Regions from separate parts of the Thermohahella caldifontis genome, predicted to be linked through region 1. Evidence: predicted binding sites of a transcription regulator. Region 1 holds the regulator's gene; the other holds the start of a gene.
The links. The regulator PhoB, encoded in region 1, activates phosphate uptake and scavenging genes when phosphate is short. The targets are predictions, from matches to a motif close to TGTCATANNNNTGTCANA.

Region 1 (5,026 bases):
GGCATGGAAGTGGAAGACCGTTTCCTGTTCGGCTACGGCATGGACTACAAGGGCTACTGGCGCAACGCCCCGGGGATCTACGCCGTCAAAGGTCTCTGATGTCCCATGACTGCCCCGGCCGCCGGAATTCCCCTGATCAGTCGCACACTGCTGAAATCGCTGCGCTGGACGGATGCGGGGCTTGTCCGCCAGTGTCTGCCCCCCGTGTGGCGCAACTGGCTGCTGGATGAGGGCTCCCTGACAGCCCGGCTGATGGCCCGTTTCGGCACCGACAGCTTCCGGGTCCGGGTGCTGGCCACCCGCACACAGCAACCGGTCCTGTCCGAACGCATGGCACTGGCCCTGCCGCCACGCTTCCTGTGCTGGACGCGCGAAGTGGTACTGGTGTGCGGCGGACAGCCGCGCGTCGTGGCACGCACCCTCATTCCCCAGCACGCCTTTACCGGAGCCGCCCGGCAGCTCCGCCTGCTGGGCGAACGTCCGCTGGGTGCCGCCCTGTTCCGGACACCCGGCATTGTCCGGCACCCCATGGAGGTGGCGGTCCTGCCGGCGCTGTCCGGCCATGCTCACGGCTGGGCCCGGCGCTCCGTGTTTGTCTTCCACGGCTGCCCGGTACTCGTCTGCGAATTTTTCCTCCCTGCCTGCCTGACACCCCCCGCCCTTTCGTGAAACCGCCTGTGCTGGTACACTCCGGCACAATCGTCCGGACAGGCAGGTGCACATGATCGAAACATGGCTGAATCGTTTCCCCCTGCAACGTGATCACTGGCCCCATTACGTCCAGCTCATGCGGCTGGACAAGCCCATCGGCATCTACCTGCTCCTCTGGCCCACCCTCTGGGGGCTGTTTGCCGCTGCCCGGGGGCTGCCCGATCCCGGCAATCTGATCATCTTTACCTTGGGCGTCGTGCTCATGCGTTCCGCCGGATGCGTCATCAATGACTACGCGGACCGCCACATCGACGGACACGTCAAGCGCACACGCGACCGTCCCCTGGCGGCCGGCAAGGTCACCGAAGCCGAAGCCCTGACCCTGTTCGTCCTGCTGGTCTTGGGCGCCTTCATTCTGGTGCTGTTCACCAATACGCTGACCATCCTGCTGTCGTTTGGCGGTCTGGCGCTGGCGGCCACCTATCCTTACATGAAGCGCCACACCTATCTGCCACAGGTGGTGCTGGGGGCGGCCTTCTCGTGGAGCATTCCCATGGCCTGGGCCGCCCAGACCGGCGACATCTCGCCCGTCGCCTGGCTCCTGTACACCGCCAACCTGCTCTGGACCGTCGCATACGACACGGAATATGCCATGGTGGACCGGGATGACGACCTGCGCATCGGGGTCAAGTCCACAGCGATACTCTTCGGCGAAGCCGACCGGGCCATGATTGCCATCCTCCAGGGGCTGTCCCTGTGTGCGCTCTGGCTGGCCGGTCAGCGGCTGGAACTGGGGCTGCCCTGGGTACTGGGCCTGCTCGGTGCCACCCTGCTGTTCATCTATCAGCACCACCTGATCCGCTATCGGGAACGGGACAACTGTTTCCGGGCCTTTCTGAACAATCACTGGGTGGGACTGGTCATTTTCATCGGTCTGGTTGCGGATCTGACCCGCTAATCGCCGCCGCTGTCACGGTTTTGTCATATTCTGACTGTGTAATACCATGGCAACACCGGACAGAAAGGACACCTTCATGGGACGCAAACGCATCCTCATCGTTGATGACGAGCCCGCCATCCGGGAGATGATTGCCGTGGCACTGGAAATGGCGGACTACGACTACATGGAAGCCGGCGACGCCCGCGACGCCCACGCCAAGATCGTCGACCACAAGCCGGATCTGATTCTCCTTGACTGGATGCTGCCCGGCACATCCGGCATCGAACTCGCCCGGCGGCTCAAGCGCGACGAAAGCACGGCCGAAATTCCCGTCATCATGCTGACCGCCAAGGCTGACGAGGACAACAAGATCCTCGGGCTGGAAACAGGGGCGGATGACTACATCACCAAACCCTTCTCGCCGCGTGAGCTCGTGGCCCGGCTCAAGGCCGTGCTGCGTCGCGCCACCCCTCACGGCGTGGAAAGCCCCATTGAAGTGGAAGGGCTCCGGCTGGATCCGGTCAGCCACCGTGTCACCGCCCACGGCGAGCCGATCACCATGGGGCCCACCGAGTACAAGCTGCTGCAGTTCTTCATGACCCATCCGGAGCGTGTCTACAGCCGCAGTCAGTTGCTGGATCAGGTCTGGGGCGGTAATGTGTACGTTGAAGAGCGCACCGTGGATGTGCACATCCGCCGCCTGCGCAAGGCCCTCAGCCCCCACCACGACCATTTTGTCCAGACGGTCCGGGGCACGGGCTACCGGTTCTCCACCCAGACGGAGTGACGGCATGACGCCACGCCCGGCCGGCGAATACATCCGCAACCTGCTCCTGGCACTGGCCGCCACCGCGCTGGCAGGTGCCTTGGCCGGCTCCGTGCTCTGGGGGCTCACCCTCGGCCTCGCCGCCTACCTGCTCTGGACGTTGCGGCAGGTCTTCCGGCTGTACCAATGGCTGAACCAGGATCAACCGGGCGAGCCGCCGGAAAGCCGCGGCCTGTGGGGCGACATCTTCGACCGGATCTACCGGATCCAGCGCCGCCAGGAGGCCGCCAACGCCAGGCTGCAGTCATTCATCCGGCGCATTCAGGACTCGGTCAATGCACTGGATGACGCCGTCCTCCTGACCAACAAGCGCGGCGATCTCGAATGGTGGAACCGGACCGCAGAAACCCTGCTTGGCCTGCGCGTACCGGACGACCGGGGGCAGTTCATCTGCAACCTGATCCGTGACCCGCAGTTCCGGCGCTACTTTGACGCCCGCAACTACGATGAACCGCTGACACTGCGCATCGAGCGGGGCCCGCGTCGGCACATCCGCTTCCAGATCACCCTTTTTGGTGAAGGGGACAGACTGATTCTTGCCTCCGACGTGACGCGACTCCACCATCTGGAGAAAATGCGCCGCGACTTTGTCAGCAACGTATCCCACGAGCTGCGGACGCCGCTCACGGTCATCGAAGGCTACCTGGAAACCCTGCAGGACTATGGCGAGGACATTCCGCCCCGCTTCCGGCGCATGATCGACCAGATGGCCGGTCAGGCCAGGCGCATGGATGCGCTGGTCACGGATCTGCTCATGCTCTCCCGCATCGAAAGTCAGGGGGAGACCCTGCGCAGCGAACCGGTCAATGTTCCGGGCCTGCTGTATGCCATCTGTCAGGAAACCCGTCCCCTGGCACAGAACAAGCACCAGCACATGACGCTGACCGTGGACTGGGAAGGCGGCCTGCAGGGGGATGATCAGCAGTTGCGCAGCTGCTTTGCCAATCTGATCGTCAATGCCATCAAGTACACCCCCGAACGGGGAGAAATCCGCATCCGCTGGGCATGGGTTGACGGTGAGGCACGCCTGACCGTCAGCGACACCGGCATCGGCATTGATCCGGTCCACATCCCCCGCCTGACCGAGCGCTTCTACCGCGCCGACCCGTCACGCAGCCCGGATACCGGCGGCACCGGGCTGGGACTGGCCATCGTCAAGCATGTGCTGATCAACCACAATGCCCGGCTGGAGATTCACAGCCGTCCCGGCGAGGGCAGCACGTTCACCTGCATTTTTCCACCCCCCAGGCTGGTTCGCCCCGAAGCGCTGCCCCGGCCCACAAGGCGTACCAGCGAAGGCTGAACAGCGGCGCGGAACCGTTCCGGCACGGACCGGAGACAAGCGGTTCAGAGGCGTGCAATCAGGCGGGACAAGCTTTCGAGCTTTTGCGGATCTTCATCCACAAAGCGGACGATGATGCTCACGAAAGTGCTGTCTGCGGTGCGCTCAAGCGCCTGCAGCGCATGGATGTATCCGTTGAGACGCTCCACCTTGCCCTCTTCGATTTCCAGATCCACCACCGCCGGCTCCAGAATACCCGGAAATCCCTTTCCCGTGCGCACGACCAGCTTCACGTCCGTGAGGGCAATGGCCTTCACGACCGCAGGCAGGGCCAGCGAAGCGGATCGCAGCTGGGCCAGCATCTGACTTTTCACCGGCCTGGCCGGTTTGGTGTCTTCAGCCTTGCGTCCCCCCGTCAGCAACTGGGCACTGTCTGCAAAGGGGCCCGGCGTCTGATTCCGGGGCGGTGCCCCACCCGTGAGCACCTCGGCGGAGCCTGCAAAGGGATTTCTGGCCGCGGCCTGCGGAGCATTCCGGAGCTTGGAGCCCAGCGCCTTGGTGACCTTCTGGGTCAGGGCATCGGCACTGAAAGGCTTGGTCAGGTAGTCCGACACGCCGGCCTGAACGGCCTTCACCACATGATCCCGGTCTCCCCGGCTGGTGACCATGACGAAGGGGATGGTCTTGTAGGCATCATGCTGACGCGCCCATTCCAGCAGCTCGACCCCCGACATCTCAGGCATTTCCCAGTCGCAGAGAATCAGGTCAAAGTGCGTCTTGTTCATCAGCACCTGAGCACGCCGGCCATTGACCGCATCATCCACCTGCAGCTGCGGAAAGCGGTTGCGCAGCGTACGCTTGACCATGTCCCGGACGAAGGACGCATCGTCCACTACCAATACTTTCAGCGCCATGAAGCCTCACCTTGTCACCCTGTCTTTCAAGGGTAGCAGTTTTTTCTCTCAGCGCAGACGTTTGACGATTTCCGGCCGTTCCGGCTGCTCAGGCGTCGCTGCCGGCCTTCCGGCTCCGGTTGCGGCCGATGCCTCCTCGCCTGACTGCATGGTAGCCAGCGGTTTCATGAGGCCGCCTTCACGCACCCAGCAGGCCACACCACCGGCCACCGCCGCCGGAATGGCAAACAGGTTGACGAACGGAATCAGGGTCCCGACCCAGACACTGCCACCGAATCCGAGTGCCAGCGCCCGCCTTTCCCGCGCAAAACGTTTCACCGCCGAAAAGGGCTGGCCGTTGTTGTCCGCAATGTAGTCAAAGAATTCCAGCGCCATCATCCAGGCACTCAGCAACCACCAGAGCACCGTGGAGA
Region 2 (5,026 bases), 1.7 Mb from region 1:
TGCGGCGCGCCAGCATGGTCGGCGCAAAGCCCATGATCAGCCGAACGGAGCCGAAGTAGTTGAGCTGCATGGTGCGCTCGAAATCGTGGAAGCGGTCAAAGGTCAGCACCAGTGAGCGGCGGATGCTCTTGCCGGCGTTATTGATCAGGTAATCCACATGGCCATGGTCCTTGAGCACGGCCTGCACGAAGCGATCCGCATCTTCCAGGTTGGAGAGATCCACCGGATAGGCATACACTTCTCCACCCAGCTCTTCCAGCTCCTTCTTGGTGGCTTCGAGCTTTTCGGGTGTGCGCGCACCAATCACCACTTTGGCACCGGCCTCGGCCAGCTTGCGTGCCGTGGCCAGACCAATGCCCGACGTGGCCCCGGTCACCACGCAGACCTTGCCTTCTACGGCACCACGCAGGGTACGATCCTTGAACAGATCCGGGTCGAGGTGACGCTCCCAGTAATCCCAGATGAAACCCGCATAGTCAGGCAGGCGCGGGCATTCGATGCCCGTCCCCTTGAGCAGGCGTTCGGTTTCACGTGCATCAAAGCGCGTGGGGTAGTTGATGAACGACAACACTGACTCGGGAATGCCCAGATCCGTCAGCACGGCATGCTTGAGACGCTGCACCGGCGGCATGCGGGTGAGGGTCTGGCGAATCATGGGTGGAATGAAACCGAACATGCGCGAATCAAGACGCATGGCCATCTTGGGTGCATGGCCGGCCTCGCAGAAGATGTTCAGGACTTCGCCCACCTTGTAGGGATCCGGGTCTGTCAGGTGGAATGCCTTGCCATCCTCGCCTTCCACGTGGGCGATATGGTCCATGGCATCCACCACGTAATCCACGGGCACGATGTTCAGGCGGCCGCCTTCGATACCGATGGTGGGCATCCACTGGGGCAGTGCATTGCGGATCTTCTGGATCAGCTTGAAGAAGTAGTACGGCCCGTCAATCTTGTCCATTTCACCGGTCTTGGAGTGACCGATGACCATGCCGGGACGATAGACGCGCCAGGGAATGCTGCACTCCTCGCGCACGACTTTCTCGGATTCGTGCTTGGTGCGCAGGTAGGGATGGTCCAGCTTTTCCGCTTCCTCGAACATGTCCTCGCGGAAAATGCCCCGGTAGAGGCCGGCGGCCGCGATGGAGCTGACGTGCTGAAAATGCTTGGCCTGGATGTCTTCCGCCAGCCTGACCGCCTGACGCGTACCTTCCACATTGGCCTTTTCCTGAGTTTCGGCATCGGCGGACAGGTCGTAAACGGCAGCAAGATGGAAGAAGTGATCCACATTACCGCGCAGGGCTTCACGATCCGCTTCGGAAACCCCCATGAGGGGTTGTTCCAGATCCCCGATCACGGCCTTGACCTGATCGTCGCTGGCATTCCAGCGTTCCTTTTTCAGCTGCTCGAGCTTGGGGAGGCTGGCTTCGCGGACCAGCACATGGACAGTACCCCCCGGGCAAGCAGCTTGGGGACAAGAAAGCGACCGATAAAGCCTGTTCCACCGGTGACAAAATAATTCATGTTGGCTCCGTTCCTGGTGTTGATGATATTCACTTATTTCTAGGTCAAAGTCAGCGCTATGGCAAACCTACCTTTGACTATTGTTGTGATCGTCCATTATTTGAACGATACAAAAGTTTACACAGAACACGTACAAAACGCATGAACTTTATTAGAGCAAAGGCTCGGAGCCGGACAGAGCGACTAACGCCATTTATTATCTTTTATGTCGCCGCGCCGGTTCCGGCGCGGCTCCGCATCGAGATGTGCAGGAGAAGTCAGGCGTGCATGTGCTGCCCGCCATTGACGGAAAGGTTTGCGCCGGTCATGAAGCCAGCCAGCGGCGAGGCCACAAAGGACACCGCATGCGCAATTTCCTCCGGCTTGCCAAGGCGTCCCATGGGGATTTGAGCAATGATGGCTTCCCGCACCTTTTCGGGTACGGCCATGACCATCTGCGTCGCAATATACCCCGGTGAAATGGTGTTGACGGTAATGCCCTTGCGTGCCGTTTCCTGGGCCAGTGCCATGGTAAAGCCATGCACCCCGGCCTTGGCCGCAGAATAGTTGACTTGCCCGAACTGCCCCTTCTCGCCATTGATGGAAGAAATGTTGATGATTCGCCCGAATCCCTTGTCCAGCATGACCGGCAGGAATTGCTGAGTCACATTGAACAGGCTGTCCAGATTGGTGCGAATGACTGCGTGCCATTGCTGTGGCGTCATTTTCTTCATGACTGCGTCACGGGTGATACCGGCGTTGTTGACCAGAACCGTGACCGGTCCGAAGGTTTCCAGAATGAGGCGACCGGCGCGAACGCAGTCGTCCCAACTTGCCACATCCATCTGGACGATATCGATGTTGTGCCCCAGCTCCTGCTGCTCGGCCTGCCACTGACGGGCGATGGCTTCCCGTTCAGGCGAGCTGTAAGTGGCAATGACGTGATAACCATCCTCATCCAGACGCTGACAGATTGACGTTCCGATACCACCGGTGCCACCGGTAACCAGTGCAATGTTGCGAGATGTTTCCATGTGGGCTTTCTCCCTGAAGCCTTGATATTGAGACGCATACAGTGTCGATGCGCGGCATGACTGAATCGTGACATGCTTTCGACATCAACCCCTCCACGATTCGGGTCAAAGCGTACCAATTTGAACACTTTTCAGACAGTACACCTTGGCATAATGGCGTGGAGCAGGGTCTGTGTTACAATCGGCGGCTCGGACGCCGGGAGCTCAGGGAGCACATGAATAACGACGAACGTTACATCGAGATTGTCAGGGCGTGCCTCAGGGCCCTGAATGCCACCGTACGGGGTGAATCGGACCGGACTGCAGCCATCGAGTCGGCCTACCGTGCCATTGATGATGCCTTCTCGGCCCAGTTCAAGGATTACCAACAGTTAATCGCGGAACTGACCCAAACCCTGAATACTATTGCGCACACCACGGATGCAGCCCAGGCACGTGCACTGGCTCAGGAAGCACTGCAGAAACTCGGCGGCGGACAGGCCGCACACTAGCCTTTGGCGCGCCTGCATGCGGCAGCGCACACTGCGTCCGGAGCGACTACACTTCAATCAGGAGCCTGACATGAACCGGATGCGCTGGGTGATCAGCCTTGTTCTGATCATGATGACTGCGTCATGCACCATGCTCAACAACAGGAGCCCTATGTCCACTGATGGTCAGATCATTACAAGCCCCAACGATGAGCGTGCCTACCGTCCGCTGACGCTGGACAACGGCCTTCAGGTACTGCTGGTTTCCGACCCGCAGGCTGAAAAGGCCTCTGCAGCCATGGATGTGGCGGTGGGCAGTCAGGATGATCCGCCGGGGCGCGAGGGGCTGGCACATTTTCTTGAGCACATGCTGTTTCTGGGAACGCAAAAGTATCCGGAGGCCGGCGAATATCAGGCGTTCATCAACCAGCACGGTGGCAGCCACAATGCCTTCACTGCGGCGAACCACACCAACTATTTCTTTGATGTGGATGCCGATTATCTGGAACCGGCGCTGGATCGTTTTGCTCAACAGTTCGTGGCGCCCTTGTTCAATCCGGAATATGTGGAACGGGAAAAGAACGCGGTCCATTCGGAGTACACCAGCAAGCTGAAAGATGACGGACGCCGCCTGTACGCGGTACTGAAGCAGGCCCTGAATCCGGCACATCCGGTGGCACGTTTTGCAGTCGGCAATCTGGACACCCTGGCGGACAGGCCGGGACACCCAGTCCGCGACGACCTGCTGGCATTCTACCGGACCCATTACAGCCCCGAGAACATGCGCCTCGTGGTCTATGGCAACCAGTCTCTCGACACACTGGAGCAGTGGGTACGCGAGAAATTTACACCGGTTCCGGTGCAGCCGCTGGCACAGCGCAATCCGCTGCCCCCGTTGCTGCGCGCCGAAGACACCGGCAGGCTGGTACAGCTGAAGCCGGTGCAGGACCGCCGGTCCCTGACGCTGCTGTTCCCGGTTCCGTCCTCACGCCCCTACTATCGCAACAAGCCCCTGTACTATCTGACCAATCTCATCGGCCATGAAGGCGAAGGCAGCCTGCTTTCCTGGCTCAAGCGGCAGGGGCTGGCAGAGGGGTTGTCCGCCGGCACCTTCATGGATGATGGTCATCAGAGTCTGCTGAGCATTTCCATCAAGCTCACCCGGGAGGGCCGGGCCCGCTATCAGGAGGTGATCCAGGCCACGGAACACCTGCTGGACATGATCCGGCAACAGGGTATCGAGCGCTGGCGTTTTGAAGAACAGCGCAAGATGCTGGATATCGCCTTCCGCTTCCAGGAGCGATCCCAGCCCATCCACTTTGCCAGCAGCGTGGCGGGCCGCATGAATCTGTTTCCCCTGCCCCATGTTCTGGCCGCCCCCTACATGATGGATCAGTACGACGAGCAGTTGCTGCATGCGTACACGCAGGCCCTGCGCCCGGACAACATGCTGGCGGTACTGGTGGCACCGGATGCGGAAACGGACAGGACGGAGCCTTGGTATCAGGTGCCGCACAGTATCCGTGCCCTGCCCGAAATGACGGATTCAGCGCAGTATGCTGATCTTCACCTGCCGGCACCCAACGCCTTCATTCCCGATTCGGTGGACTGGGCACCCGGAGAAGATCAGCCTCATCCCGTCAAACTGGTCAGTGAGCCGGGACTGGAAGCCTGGTGGGCGCATGATCTGAGCTTCAAAACCCCCAAGGCCAGCTTTTATGTGAGCATTCGTTCGCCGGTGGTGAACGACTCTCCGGCACACTTTGTGGCGGCACAACTGCTGGTGGATCTGGTTCGCGACCAGCTCAACGAGTACGTGTACCCCGCCTATCTTGCCGGTCTGGAGTTCCGTCTCTACCGGCACATGCGCGGCATGACACTGCGTATCGACGGTTACAGCGAAAAACAACCGGTATTGCTCGACAAGGTGACGGCAACATTGCGGCACCCGGTCATCCGCCCGGAGCGGCTGGCACAGTTCAAGGAGGACCTGGCCCGTCAACTGCGCAATCAGGAGCTGAA

Region 2: a site for PhoB is predicted at 2,590-2,607, ahead of phbB (acetoacetyl-CoA reductase). Genes of this name have one in related genera too.

The regions. Positions count from the first base shown of each region.
Region 1 covers NZ_CP154858.1:1,835,767-1,840,792, forward strand. The annotation lists gene AAIA72_RS08920 (hypoxanthine-guanine phosphoribosyltransferase) at 1-99, shown strand, start outside; gene AAIA72_RS08925 (chorismate lyase) at 106-669, shown strand; gene ubiA (4-hydroxybenzoate octaprenyltransferase) at 722-1,609, shown strand; gene phoB (phosphate regulon transcriptional regulator PhoB) at 1,686-2,378, shown strand; gene phoR (phosphate regulon sensor histidine kinase PhoR) at 2,383-3,720, shown strand; gene AAIA72_RS08945 (response regulator) at 3,765-4,613, opposite strand; gene cysZ (sulfate transporter CysZ) at 4,662-5,026, opposite strand, start outside.
Region 2 covers NZ_CP154858.1:155,487-160,512, reverse strand. The annotation lists gene AAIA72_RS00765 (SDR family oxidoreductase) at 1-1,438, opposite strand, end outside; gene AAIA72_RS00760 (NAD-dependent epimerase/dehydratase family protein) at 1,396-1,521, opposite strand; gene phbB (acetoacetyl-CoA reductase) at 1,779-2,534, opposite strand; gene AAIA72_RS00750 (hypothetical protein) at 2,750-3,025, shown strand; gene AAIA72_RS00745 (insulinase family protein) at 3,177-5,026, shown strand, end outside.